DNA from 2 places in the Neisseria weixii genome. Region 1 is predicted to be linked to the other one. Evidence: riboswitches for the same ligand, from Rfam matches in the RefSeq annotation. Region 1 holds a riboswitch; the other holds the start of a gene.

Region 1 (6,865 bases):
ATCACCGCCGCTTTCGGCATTCCGCAAATTTCCACGGGCGACATGTTGCGCGCCGCCATCAAAGCCGGCACGCCGCTGGGTTTGGAAGCGAAAAAAATCATCGACGAGGGTGGTCTGGTGCGCGACGACATCATCATCGGCATGGTTAAAGAGCGCATCGCCCAAGATGACTGCAAAGACGGTTTCCTGTTCGACGGTTTTCCACGTACCTTGGCGCAAGCCGAAGCCATGGTTGAAGCCGGCGTGGATTTGGATGCGGTAGTAGAAATCGACGTACCCGACAGTGTGATTGTCGACCGCATGAGCGGCCGCCGTGTGCATTTGCCGTCAGGCCGTACTTACCATGTTGCTTACAATCCGCCGAAAACCGAAGGCAAAGACGACGTGACCGGCGAAGATTTGATCCAACGTGATGACGACAAAGAAGAAACCGTGAAAAAACGCTTGGATGTGTACCACGAGCAAACCGAAGTGCTGGTGGATTTTTACAGCAAACTGGAAGGCGAACACGCGCCGAAATACATCAAAGTTGACGGCACCCAAGCCGTTGAGGCGGTAAAAGAGCAAGTATTGACTGAATTGGGTAAATAATTTTGTACCCATGATAAAGATAAAAAGGCCGTCTGAAAAAATTTTTTCAGACGGCCTTTTTGTATGGAAAAACTGTTAAAATCCAGATGAACTGATGATAAAGGCTGGTGCGGATTCCGCCGTTCGGCTTGCTTTGATAGGAATCATAATGAACCCGTTAATCACTGATTTTCACCTGCCGCAAACCCGTACGCCGGTAATAGTGGCCTTGGATTTTGCCAACGAAGCCGGTACGCTGAATTTTGTGCGCACGCTCGACCCGGGCCTGTGTCAAATCAAAATCGGCAAAGAATTGTTTACCGCAACCGGCCGGCCGTTGGCGGAAAAGCTGATTAACCAAGGCTTTAAACTATTCTTGGATTTGAAATACCACGATATTCCGAATACCGTAGCCCAAGCCTGCCGCGTGGCGGCCGATATGGGTGTGTGGATGGTTGATTTGCACGCTTCGGGCGGCCGCCGCATGATGGAAGCCGCGGCCGAAGCCATTGCCAATCATGCGCAAAAACCGCTGCTGATCGGTGTGACCGTATTGACCAGTATGGAACAAAGCGACATGGCGGAAATCGGTTTGGACATCGAGCCGGAGCAGCAAGTGTTGCGCTTGGCTAAATTAACCCAAAGCTCGGGCTTGGACGGTGTTGTCTGTTCGCCTTTGGAAGCCGCGCCGTTGCGCCGCGAATTAGGCGAAGATTTTGTGTTGGTAACACCGGGCATCCGCTTGGATATTGCCGGTAACAACGATGACCAACGCCGCATCATGACCCCTACCGAAGCCCTGACCGCCGGTTCGACTTATTTGGTGATGGGGCGCCCGGTGACGCAAGCCGCTGACCCGATTGCCGTGTTGCGTGAAGTGAACCGAGTGGCCAATCCGACGGAATAATTTCAGACGGCCTTAAAACCAGAGCGGGTTGAAAAACAAATAGCATTGAATGAAAAAAGCATATCGGCGTGAGCGCGAAAAACGATTCACGCCATCAGGCAGTATACCCAAATCAGGAATTCCATATGGTACAAAAATTCCAAGCAGCAGATGTACAACAACGTTTTGCCCAAGCCCGCGTGCTGGTGGTGGGCGATGTCATGCTCGACCGTTATTGGTTCGGCGACGTATCGCGCATTTCGCCTGAAGCACCGGTTCCTGTGGCGAAAATCAATCAAATCGACCAACGTGCTGGCGGGGCGGCCAATGTGGCGCGCAATATTGCTTCCTTGGGTGGTAAGGCCGGATTGTTGTCGGTAACCGGCCATGACGAAGCGGCCGATTCGCTCGACCGGCTTATGCAGCAGGACGGCGTGGAATCTTATTTAATGCGCGACGGACAAATCGCCACTACGGTCAAGTTGCGCGTGGTTGCCCGCAACCAGCAATTGATTCGTTTGGATTTTGAAGAATTACCGCATCACGAAGTGTTGGAACAGGTGAAAGAGCGTTATCAGGAAGTGTTGCCTGATTACGATGCGGTGATTTTTTCTGATTACGGCAAAGGCGGTCTGACCCACATCGCCGACATGATTGACTGGGCGAAACAGGCGGGAAAAATCGTGTTGATTGACCCGAAAGGCGATGATTACGAAAAATATGCCGGCGCGACTTTGATTACGCCAAACCGCAGCGAATTGAAAGAAGTGGCCGGCAGCTGGCGCAACGAAGACGAGTTGACCGACAAAGCACAATACTTGCGCCGTCACCTTGATTTGACCGCTATTTTGCTGACCCGCAGTGAAGAAGGCATGACGCTGTTTAACGACGGCGAAGCGGTATACCAGCCGACGCGTGCGCAGGAAGTCTATGACGTTTCCGGCGCGGGCGACACCGTGATTGCCGGCATGGGCTTGGCGATGGCGGCCGGTTTTACCATGCCCGAATCCATGCATTTGGCCAATACCGCCGCCGGTGTGGTGGTGGCGAAATTGGGGACGGCGGTTTGCTCGTTTGATGAATTGCAAACCGCGTTGGCCGACCAATAAACATCGAATATTCAACGATTCAGACGGCCTTGATTCAATAGGCTGTCTGAAAAACAAAAGGAATTGTTATGACCATCATCGTAACCGGCGCGGCCGGCTTTATCGGCAGCAACATTGTCAAAGCGCTGAATGCACGCGGCATCACCGACATCGTGGCGGTGGATAACCTGACGCGCGGCGAAAAATTCAAAAATCTGGCCGAATGCGAAATCAGCCATTATCTCGACAAACACGAATTTATCCGCCAAGTGCGCGGACATGCCTTGCCTTATGATGATATTGAAGCTGTGTTCCACCAAGGCGCGTGTTCCGATACCATGAACCACGACGGCCTGTATATGATGGACAACAACTATCAATATACGCTGGATTTGCTGGATTGGTGTCAAGATGAGCATATTCCGTTCCTCTATGCGTCCAGCGCGGCGGTGTACGGCAAGGGCGAGATTTTCCGCGAAGAGCGCGAATTGGAAAAACCGCTGAATGTGTACGGCTATTCAAAATTTCTGTTCGACCAAGTATTGCGCCGCCGCATGGAAGAGGGCTTGACCGCGCAAGTAGTGGGCTTCCGCTATTTCAATGTTTACGGCCAAATGGAGCAGCACAAAGGCCGCATGGCTTCGGTGGCTTTCCATCATTTCAACCAATACCGTGAAAACGGCTATGTGAATCTGTTCGGCGCCAATGATGGTTACGGCAACGGCGAGCAGACCCGCGATTTCGTCAGCGTGGAAGACGTGGCGAAAGTGAATCTGTTCTTCTTCGATAATCCTGAATTGTCGGGCATTTTCAACTTAGGCACAGGCCGCAGCCAGCAGTTTAACGACTTGGCCGCCGCCACCGTCAATGCCTGCCGCTCTGCCGAAGGCAAGCCGGAAATGAGCTTGGACGAATTAGTGAAAGAAGAATTGATTCGCTACATTCCGTTTCCCGACGCGTTAAAAGGCAAATACCAGAGCTTTACCCAAGCCGATATCAGCAAACTGCGTGCAGCCGGTTACAATGAATCTTTCTTTGATGTCAAAGAAGGCGTGAGCCGCTATGTGCACTGGATGTTGGCGAACTTGGTTTAAATGCCGAATGCTATCTCCAGGCCGTCTGAAATGCTTTCAGGCGGCCTGTGATCTTTGTTAGAAAGTATCAGTACAAACAAATCAGAATTTACAATATTCACCGTTTATGCTTTAATTTTCCTTAACCGAAACAGGGGTGCTGCGCCATGCGCGGCTGAGAATTACCCTTATACCACCCGATCAGGATAATACCTGCGTGGGGAGTTTCAGCGAGTTTATTTTTCAGACGGCCTTGTTGAATCCATCAGGCCGTCTGAAACCCCAAACGCCGCTCCTGTTTCGTTTTATTCTAAACGAGAAACAGGAGCATTTTTTATGGCACTCAAAACCAATGGCAATGAAGCCGACCAACTCGACCAGCTTTCCCACGATTTTGGTATTCAGTTTGCCTACCCCAACTCACGCAAAATCTATCTTTCGGGCAGCCGCCCCGATATGCGCGTGCCCTTACACGAGATCGGCCAAGACGACACGGTAACCGAACACGGACGCGAGGTCAACCCGCCGATTCCCGTTTACGACACCAGCGGGCCTACGGCGATCCGAACGCCGAAATCGATTTGAAACAAGGCCTGCCGCACATCCGCAGCGCGTGGATAGACGAACGCCGCGACAGCGAAATCTTGAGCGGTCTCTCCAGCAAATACGGCAAGGAGCGCGCGCACGATCCGAAAACCGCCCATTTGCGTTTCAACCAAATCACCCGCCCGCGCCGCGCCAAAGCCGGCCGCAACGTGACCCAGATGCACTATGCCCGCCAAGGCATCATCACGCCGGAAATGGAGTTTGTTGCCCTGCGCGAGCAGATGAAAATGGACGAGCTGTTCAGACGGCCTGAATACGCCAAATTAATCAAACAACACGCCGGCGAAGCCTTGGGCGCACAAATTCCCACCCATCCCGACCAAATCACCCCCGAATTCGTGCGCCGCGAAGTGGCCGCCGGCCGTGCCATTATTCCCGCCAACATCAACCACCCCGAGCTGTAACCGATGATTATCGGCCGCAATTTCCGGGTGAAAATCAACGGCAATCTGGGCAATTCGGCGGTAACCTCCAGCCTCACCGAAGAAGTGGAAAAAATGGTTTGGGCGCTGCGTTGGGGCGCCGACACGATTATGGATTTGTCCACCGGCGCACACATCCACGAAACACGCGAATGGATTACACGCAACGCGCCCGTGCCCATCGGCACCGTGCCGATTTATCAGGCCTTGGAGAAAACCGGCGGCATTGCCGAAGATTTGACTTGGAATTTGTTCCGCGACACCTTGATCGAACAGGCCGAACAGGGCGTGGAATATTTCACCATCCATGCCGGCGTGCTGCTGCGTTATGTGCCGCTTACCGCCGATCGGCTTACCGGCATTGTGTCGCGCGGCGGCTCGATTATGGCCAAATGGTATTTGGCGCACCATCGGGAAAACTTTCTCTACACCCGTTTCGACGAAATCTGCGAAATCATGAAGGCTTATGACGTGTCGTTCAGCTTGGGCGACGGCCTGCGCCCCGGCTGCATGGCCGATGCCAACGATGCGGCGCAGTTTGGCGAATTGCACACCTTGGGTGAATTGACCGCCAAAGCCTGGCAGCACGATGTGCAGGTGATGATCGAAGGCCCCGGCCATGTGCCACTGCAACGCATTCGCGCCAATATGGAAGAAGAGCTGCAACACTGTTTCGAAGCGCCGTTCTACACGCTCGGCCCCTTGGTTACCGACATCGCGCCGGGCTACGACCACATCACTTCCGGCATCGGCGCAGCCAATATCGGCTGGTACGGCACGGCCATGCTCTGCTACGTTACCCCCAAAGAACATTTGGGCCTGCCCGATAAAGAAGACGTGCGCACCGGCATCATCACCTACAAGCTCGCCGCCCATGCCGCCGATTTGGCCAAAGGCTGGCCGGGCGCGCAACTGAGAGACAATGCCTTATCAAAAGCGTGCTTCGAATTCCGCTGGCGCGACCAGTTCCGCCTAAGCCTCGACCCCGAACGCGCCGAAAGTTTCCATGATGCCACCCTGCCGGCCGAAGGCGCCAAAACCGCGCATTTCTGCTCAATGTGCGGCCCCAAATTCTGCTCGATGAAAATCACGCAGGAAGTGCGCGACTATGCTGCCGCACAGCAGGGTATGCAGGAAAAAGCGGTGGAATTTGTGCAGCAGGGCGCTAAGATTTATAGTTGATAAAAATACGCCGTCTGAAACGATTGTGTTTCAGACGGCGTTTTATTGCGGTTTGATGAGAATAGCTTAAGCGGAAGGTTATTTAAAGACAATGTCGGAACTGGCTCTTCATTTGATGAAAAGGCCGAGACCTTTGCAAAACTCCTTGAAAAGCCACTGCACAAAGAATCGACGTCATTCCCGCCTGCGTGGGAATCCATTTTTGAACATGACAAACTATTGAATAAAATAAGTTTCTGAAATTTTAAGATGGATTCCCGCCTGCGCGGGAATGACGGCTGTTTGGTTTTAGTGTAGAAAATCCTAGCGTTGTTTACACTTTTGCTTTTTTGCTTGAAGACCCATTTTGGGATTTTTGAGTGTTGTCAAGAATGCCGAAAGGCACGGCAACGCCGCATGGTTCTTGATAATGCTCAACAATCCTAAAACAATCATTTAGGCAGAAAATAAAAGCTGTTTTGCATAAAAAGTGTAAACAACCCGACAATTTCCTACATCTCAGGCCGTCTGAAAAAACACCATAATTTATATATATAGTGCGTCACAAACAATATACTTATCACAAAACAGAATCCAGAAAAACCTAGTAAAAAAAGCCGTCTGATTTTTCAGACGGCTTTTTATATTAGTTCCCTGAATAAGCAGGAATAAAAATGAGTGGTGGTGCCCGGAGCCGGAATCGAACCGGCACGACCTGTTTAGGGTCGACGGATTTTAAGTTTTTATTTAAATTTATAACTAATTGAAAATACTAAAGATTGATGTCTGCACACAATGTTATAGCCAATCTTGATATGTACTTCCCCGTCACAATTTTGACACAGAAGCAATATTTAAATCCTTAGTTTCAAAGGCTTTAAATATTGCTTTTTTTATTTTTGAAAGGAGGCTGGATGAGAAGAAAAGTTTTCTTGACGGTGTTGCTGTTAGCTTCAGTAGCAAACGCAGAGAAATTAACGTTTCCACAGTATGCTGTGTTAGTTGAAAAACATGCGGCGGCCCAGCGTCTTGACCCGAAAATGATTTGGGCGGTAATGG
Region 2 (6,865 bases), on a different contig from region 1:
ATTCGCTTTTTTCCCACCCAGATAGGTCAGTCTCGACATTACCGCCCATTTGTCGCTCGGGCTTTCGTAGTCGATACCGGTGATGATTTTCAGCGGTTGTGTGGAAAGCAGGCTGTTGTCGCCAGAGAGTTTGCTCTTGGCGTAACCCAATGCACCGAAGAGTTTCCATCCCGCCGGAACCGCAGGCCAGACTTTGTCGGCATTCAGACGGCCTGAAAACTCGATGCCGCGGATACGGGCTTTATCGATGTTGGTCATGTGCCAATAGAGCTGGCTGCGATGCGGACTACATCCTGACCAATATTGTGAATACCAATCACAAGTAGGGTCAACGACTGTTTCCAAATACTGCTCTTCCGACAAGAAATGGCGGTAGTTGCTTTGGTAGAGATTCAAATCCAAATGCCCGGCCGCACCTTGCCCTTGCAGGGAAAGATTGTGTGTGACGCTGCGCTCAGCCTTTAATGAAGGATTGGCAACCCAAGTCGCTGCCCCGTTGTTGAATGTGAAATACATTTCCGAAGCTGTCGGTACGCGGTAGCCGGCCGAAACGTTATAGCCTGCACGCCAGCCGTCGGCAAATTGCCAGCCTAAACCGGCAAACCCCGACCAGCCCGAGAAGCTGTTGGCATCGGGTTTTTCCGCGCAGTTGTTGCACTCGGCATTCAAATCTTGCGGCGTCATTTTGGTATGATCGTAACGCACTCCGATGTTGCTGGTGAGGGTATCGTTCCAGCGGGTGTGGTCGGACAACGAAAAGCCGTAATTACGGGTTTTGACCGGATACTGGATGGTGTTGGTGCTGCGGTATTTTTCACCTTTCCAGTAAATATCATCTTGATTGAGATTTTCGAATGCGCGCTCACCGATAAAGCTGCGTAAAGACAAAGTATGCTCACCACCCCATTGCAGCGGCTGGCTGTCGAAGCGAACACTTAAGCGCTTGAGACGTGTCATCATGTCGCGACGGTATACATTGTCTAAATCGGGCTGATCCCATAAATAAGGTTTCGGCCATTCGTCGGATGACCAATCTTGTAGGTAAGTACCTTTATAGTTGATTGCACCAACATGGGTTTTCTGGTAATCGGCATCCATGCGCAGCAAACCCAATACATCGGAATCTGGTGTGTATTCATAATAGGCATTGAAGTTGCGACGTTTATGCCGGTCATCGGCATGCCGCCAGTTGGATCCTATCAGGTTGTAAGAATCTTCGATGGTGTAGTTGTTGCCCTGTTGGCCGTTGATAGATGCACCGATGCGGTGGTTCTCGTTGAGCTGCACGCCTGCTTTGGCCAAGAAACTGTGGTATTTGTGTTTGGCTGCATCAGGAATACCGCGTGCGGAACCGCGGATATTTTCGCCTTCACCTTCTTTGACAGCTGCATGACCACGTCTGCCGTGGCTTTCGGTTTCGTGGCCGCGGCGTTGAGAATAGAGTAAAACACCATCAAAACGGCCGGTATCCCACGCTACGCCTCCGGTATTGGCCCATTCAATATTACGGCTGCTGTAACCACTTTTTAAAATGCCGCCGAATTTCTGTTCTGAATCCAAAATGTCACGAGCGTCCAACGTTTTATAATTCACGCTGCCGCCGAGTGTCCCACTGCCGGTGTTGAATGAATCCGCGCCTTTGGCAATATCGATTTGGCGTACCAATTCAGGGTCAATTGCCAAACGTGAGCTGTTGAAATTGCCGTAGCGGGCATACAGCGAATTTTCTTCGGAATCAGGTAAATTAACGCCGTCAATGCTTATGCCGACACGGTTGCCTTCTACACCGCGCATGGCAAAGCCTTTCTGATGGCGGCCACTGTCACTTAAACCTACATCTGGTGTATAGCGCACCAAGTCTTTGTTGTCGCGAATCATCTCGGTTTGAATCTGTTCGAGTTGCTTACGCTCAACGGAAGGCGGTGTCATGCGCTTGCCGCGTACGTTAACTTGCTGCAATTGCAATGGATGCGCAGCTTGGGTTCTGTCTGGGTATTCGTCTGAATTGATTTCGAATGCTCTAGTTGGATGGCTGAACAACAACCCGATTATTGCAGCCAAAGGAAGGATATGTGGTGTTTTCATAGGAGATGCGCTATTACATAAATTAAATTAATTAAAAATAATCAGCAATAAATAAAAATTAAAATCATTTATTTTATAAAAATGTATATCATTTTTATTTTTATATCAATATAAATTTTAACGTTTGATAACATAATAAGTGTTTGCTTAACAAAAAATCGATAAAGGCTGATTAAGTGAGTGAAGTTTATGTTGAAAATAATCGTACTGATCCGCTGTACACCAAACATTGCCATGGCACAATAATCTAAGCTAATATAGTCGAGCATTTTATTGATTAGAGTCGGGGTGCGGTTGTAAAGCTGCTGAGAACATACCCGTGAACCTGATACAGTTTGTACTGGCGTAGGAAACTCATCACAAGCATTGATTGCTATGAAGGCACAACCCGCGCATCGGTGGGTTGTGCTTTTTTTCGTATGGGAAGGCTCTCTATAGGCCATAGAACGAAGTGCAAGCCGTCTGAACTCTTGTTAAGGAAACCATCATGGATTTTGCCTGTTTAGAACACATGCGCGTGCGCAATCCTTTGGTGCACAGCATCACCAATACCGTGGCGGCGCATTTTACTGCCAACGGTTTGCTGGCGGCGGGGGCTTCGCCGATTATGGGCAATGAGCCTGACGAAATGGCGGATATGGCGGCGGTTTGCGAGGCTTTGCTGATCAACATCGGCACATTGGAACAATCCACCATCGCCGCGATGTTTGCCGCCGGAAAAGCAGCGAATGCACGCGGTATTCCGGTGGTGCTCGACCCTGTAGGCGTGGCGGCCACACCGTTGCGCCGTGAAACTGTGGCGCGGTTACTCGAAGAAATCAAGTTTGCGGCGATACGCGGCAATGCGGCGGAAATCGGTTTTATCGCCGGCGAAGCATGGCAGGGTAAAGGTGTGGATGCGGGGCAGGGCGCGGCCAACGCGGCGCAGATTGCGGCGTCGGTGGCGCAGAAATATCAATGCGTCGTGGCGGTAAGCGGTGAGACGGATTATGTTTCAGACGGCCAATCGACGTTTACCGTGAAAAACAACACGCCGCTGTTTCCGAAAATCACCGCGTCAGGCTGCTTGCTGGGTGCCGTGATTGCCGCATTTTTGGCATCGGAGCAAGGCGATGATTTGGCTGCGGTCACGGCGGCTTGCACCTTTTACGCCGTTGCCGGTGAAACCGCCGCGCAGGGCTTGGACGAACGCCAAAGCGGCACATTCGGCGTGAAACTGATCGACAGCTTGGCCATGATTTCGGCACAAGATTTGACCGCCAAAGCGCGTGTCGAGGCCGTCTGAACAGACAAACACGCAGCAATGTTTTGAAACAATTTTTCAGACGGCATGGTTTATATTGATGATTACAGGCCGTCTGAACGATTCAAGGAGAACAAAATGGCAGAAACATTCGTACAAAGCTTAACCATTGCCGGTTCCGATTCGGGCGGCGGTGCGGGTATTCAGGCAGATTTGAAAACCTTTCAAATGCGCGGCGTGTTCGGCACCAGCGTGCTGACGGCGGTAACGGCGCAAAATACCTTGGGTGTGCACGGCGTGTATTTCGTGCCGACCGACATCATCACCGCGCAAATCCAAGCGGTGGCCGATGATTTCGATATCCGTGCATTCAAGCTCGGTATGCTCGGCACGGCGGAAATCATCGAATGCGTGGCGGATAATCTGCAAAACCGACGATTTGGCCAAATGGTGCTCGATCCGGTGATGATTGCCAAAGGCGGTGCTTCACTGCTGCACAGTTCGGCGGTGGGCGCAATGAAAAAGCATTTGTTGCCGCGTACCGATGTGCTCACGCCCAATCTGCCTGAAGCCGAAGCCTTAACCGGCGTGAAAATCGACAACCGCCAAGATGCCGAACGTGCCGCACGACTGCTGCAAGAAGCGGGCGTGAAACATGTGGTGATTAAAGGCGGTCATCTGAACAACAGCCAAAGCGAAGCCTGCACCGATTGGCTGTTTACGCCTGACGGTGTGGTTGAGATGGAAAGCCTGCGCTTCCCGACGCCGCATACCCACGGAACGGGCTGCACTTTCTCTGCCTGCATTACCGCGGAATTGGCCAAAGGCTTTGCGGTAGAGCAAGCCGTGCAAACCGCGAAAGACTACATCACCGCCGCCATCAGCCAGCCGCTGAATATCGGTGCGGGACACGGCCCGGTCAATCACTGGGCTTACAAAGCTTGACGGCTGCAAGCGAGAGGCCGTCTGAAAATCAGCTTTTCAGACGGCCTTGAGTATGCGTTATCATCAGCAGCTTTATGTCTCTGATAATAAAATGCGTTGACCTAAAAACGCATAGCGAGAATATTGCCTTATGTTGTTTTAAACGCAGCATCTTTTTGCGTACCGAAAATCATTACGCCATCCGCAGCATTGGTAATTTGGCATGAAATTGTTTACAATACGCGACATCAAAGCCGTGTCGGAACTTCGCGCGGCGCTTACTTAAGAAAGTAGAGAATATGCAGGTTACATCAAAATGGTTGGACGGAATGTGCTTTGTCGGCACCGCTGAAGGCGGGCACAGCGTGGTAATGGAGGGTGCGGCGGCGGAAGGTGCGGTAAAACGCGGTGCCAGCCCGATGGAAATGTTGTTGCTGGGTGTGGCCGGTTGTTCCAGCATTGATGTGGTGATGATTGCCGAAAAGCAACGTCAGAAAGTAATCGATTGCCAAGCCACGGTAACAGCCAAGCGCGCCGATGAAGCGCCGCGCGTGTTTACCGAAATCCATATTCATTTCAAAGTCATCGGTCATGATTTGAGAGAAAGCGCGATTGCCAAAGCGGTGGAATTATCTGCGGAAAAATACTGCTCTGCCTCGATTATGCTGGGCAAGGCGGCTAAGGTCACGCATAGTTTTGAAGTGGCCGAAGCCTGAAAACTTTGCAAGCTTCCCATCTTTGGTATATTTCATCGTTATGTGCTGCCGGAAAGCTTGTTTGTCTTCATAATATGTCTTCGCTTTCTGCGCTGCGATAACATCGAATTGTATTCAAATTCAAGGTTTTGCAAAGGTCTTAGTGTAATTTTTCAGACGGCCTAATTTATAATGAATGAATATAGTGAATGAATCGGGAGGTTTTCAGGTAAAATAGCCTGTTAACGCAGACATGGAGAGATGGCGCGAAAGGCCGTCTGAACAGCATGATGGGTAAATGGAACCTGTATTGCGCAATATCCTGTAAACCGACTATCAAAAAAGCAGATATATTCAAGCTGTATCTTGAATATATCTGCCCATTTGAACCTTTTCTCTATTTAACCGCCTTGTAATACTTGGCTTTTCTTTAGAGTTATTGTGCAAGTTATGTTCTGAATTGTCAACAAATTTTATTAATATTGTAAACAACCCGTTTGTGCAAATGAAATTGCTAGGGAAATCAAATGAATAACCAAAATAAATCAAATCATACCGCAACCAATACTGCACCGGCGACATCTTCATTAATTTTGGAAGAGCGACATGATTCCGAGCTTTTCCGGGTTTATGCCTCTATTTTGGATGCCATTACCGACCACGTTTTACTGCCGGGCAAAAAGCTGACCGAATCTGATTTGTGCCGCCAGATGGTGTGTTCGCGCAATACTGTGCGCAGCGCTTTATCGCTACTGGCACACGATAAAATTGTCGATTTGCAGCCCAACCGCGGTGCATTCGTGCATGTGCCGGATTTGAAAGAAATTCAAGATGTATACAAGTCGCGCATCGAATTGGAAACCATGATTTTCAATTTATTGCTTGAATTACCGGATTTGGAAATACGCCTGCAGCCTTTGTATGACATGATTGAACGCGAGGCAGAAGCATCGGTAAACGGCGACAGCGTGGGTTGGAACCGCCTGGCCAATGCCTTCCACGTTGAATTGGTGCGTCTGTTGGATAATGACGTGTTGTTTGAAATCATGAATACCTTGTGCGCCCGTTCATCGCTGATTGTTGCGGTATTCGGCGAACGCAGCCACGGCCACGGCCACCGCACCAGCGGCCATACTTATAACGAACACCGCGAAATTTTGGATTTGCTCGCCGCCGGTAAACGCACACGGGTACTGAAGTTATTGCGCCGTCACTTGGGCGGCTGTATCGAGCGTTTGAAAAGCAAATACGAAGCGCAAAACGAATTGCATTAATTAATCTCAAGAAGAGGCCGTCTGAAAGGTTTTCAGACGGCCTTTGATGTGGAAAACAAATGGAAAGTTTGATGACCTTAGTGTCGGTGTTGGCGCCGATGTTTCTCGGATTTTTTATCCGCCTGCCCAAGCCTTATTTGGCATTGGTGGATAAAATGCTGGTGGTGCTGGTGTATGCCGTGCTGCTTTTAATCGGCGTGTCGCTCTCGCGCGTAGAAAATTTGGGTTCGCAACTCCATACCATCGTGCTGACGACCTTATTGTTGTTTGCCTGCACCATCGGTATGAATTTGCTGGCCTTGATGTGGTTTGACCGCCGCTTTCCTTGGCAGGCCAAAGGTTCCGGCCAAAAAGCCAATGTGAGTTTATCGGGTAGCGCCAAACAGCTCGGCTGCGTGGCTTTGGGCTTTGTATTCGGCAAATTGATGGCCGACGTGTGGCTGCCGTCTGAAAACTTGGGTATGTATTGCCTGATGGCGCTGGTGTTGCTGATCGGTATCCAGCTCAACGGCAGCGGCGTGAGTTTGCGCCAAGTATTGGTTAACAAGCGCGGCGTTCAGACGGCCACGATCATGATGGCATCGTCGCTGGCCGGCGGTTTGGTGTTTGCTGCGTTGAATGAAGATGTCTCGTGGCTGAAAGGC

Evidence for each region. Region 1 has a riboswitch for thiamine pyrophosphate ahead of thiC (phosphomethylpyrimidine synthase ThiC). Riboswitches for the same ligand answer to the same signal wherever they lie in the genome.
Region 2: it holds a riboswitch for thiamine pyrophosphate, as region 1 does, so the genes downstream of both, thiM (hydroxyethylthiazole kinase) here and thiC (phosphomethylpyrimidine synthase ThiC) in region 1, are expected to answer to the same signal.

The regions. Positions count from the first base shown of each region.
Region 1 covers NZ_JBHSPY010000001.1:219,284-226,148, reverse strand. Annotated here, with positions in the region: gene adk (adenylate kinase) at 1-591, shown strand, start outside; gene pyrF (orotidine-5'-phosphate decarboxylase) at 740-1,477, shown strand; gene rfaE1 (D-glycero-beta-D-manno-heptose-7-phosphate kinase) at 1,603-2,565, shown strand; gene rfaD (ADP-glyceromanno-heptose 6-epimerase) at 2,634-3,638, shown strand; TPP riboswitch at 3,761-3,858, shown strand; partial or broken gene thiC (phosphomethylpyrimidine synthase ThiC) at 3,954-5,827, shown strand; gene ACFPVS_RS01205 (lytic transglycosylase domain-containing protein) at 6,721-6,865, shown strand, end outside.
Region 2 covers NZ_JBHSPY010000013.1:55,694-62,558, forward strand. Annotated here, with positions in the region: gene ACFPVS_RS07935 (TonB-dependent hemoglobin/transferrin/lactoferrin family receptor) at 1-2,085, opposite strand, end outside; TPP riboswitch at 2,360-2,454, shown strand; gene thiM (hydroxyethylthiazole kinase) at 2,573-3,370, shown strand; gene thiD (bifunctional hydroxymethylpyrimidine kinase/phosphomethylpyrimidine kinase) at 3,467-4,273, shown strand; gene ACFPVS_RS07950 (OsmC family protein) at 4,552-4,968, shown strand; gene ACFPVS_RS07955 (GntR family transcriptional regulator) at 5,475-6,221, shown strand; gene ACFPVS_RS07960 (LysO family transporter) at 6,281-6,865, shown strand, end outside.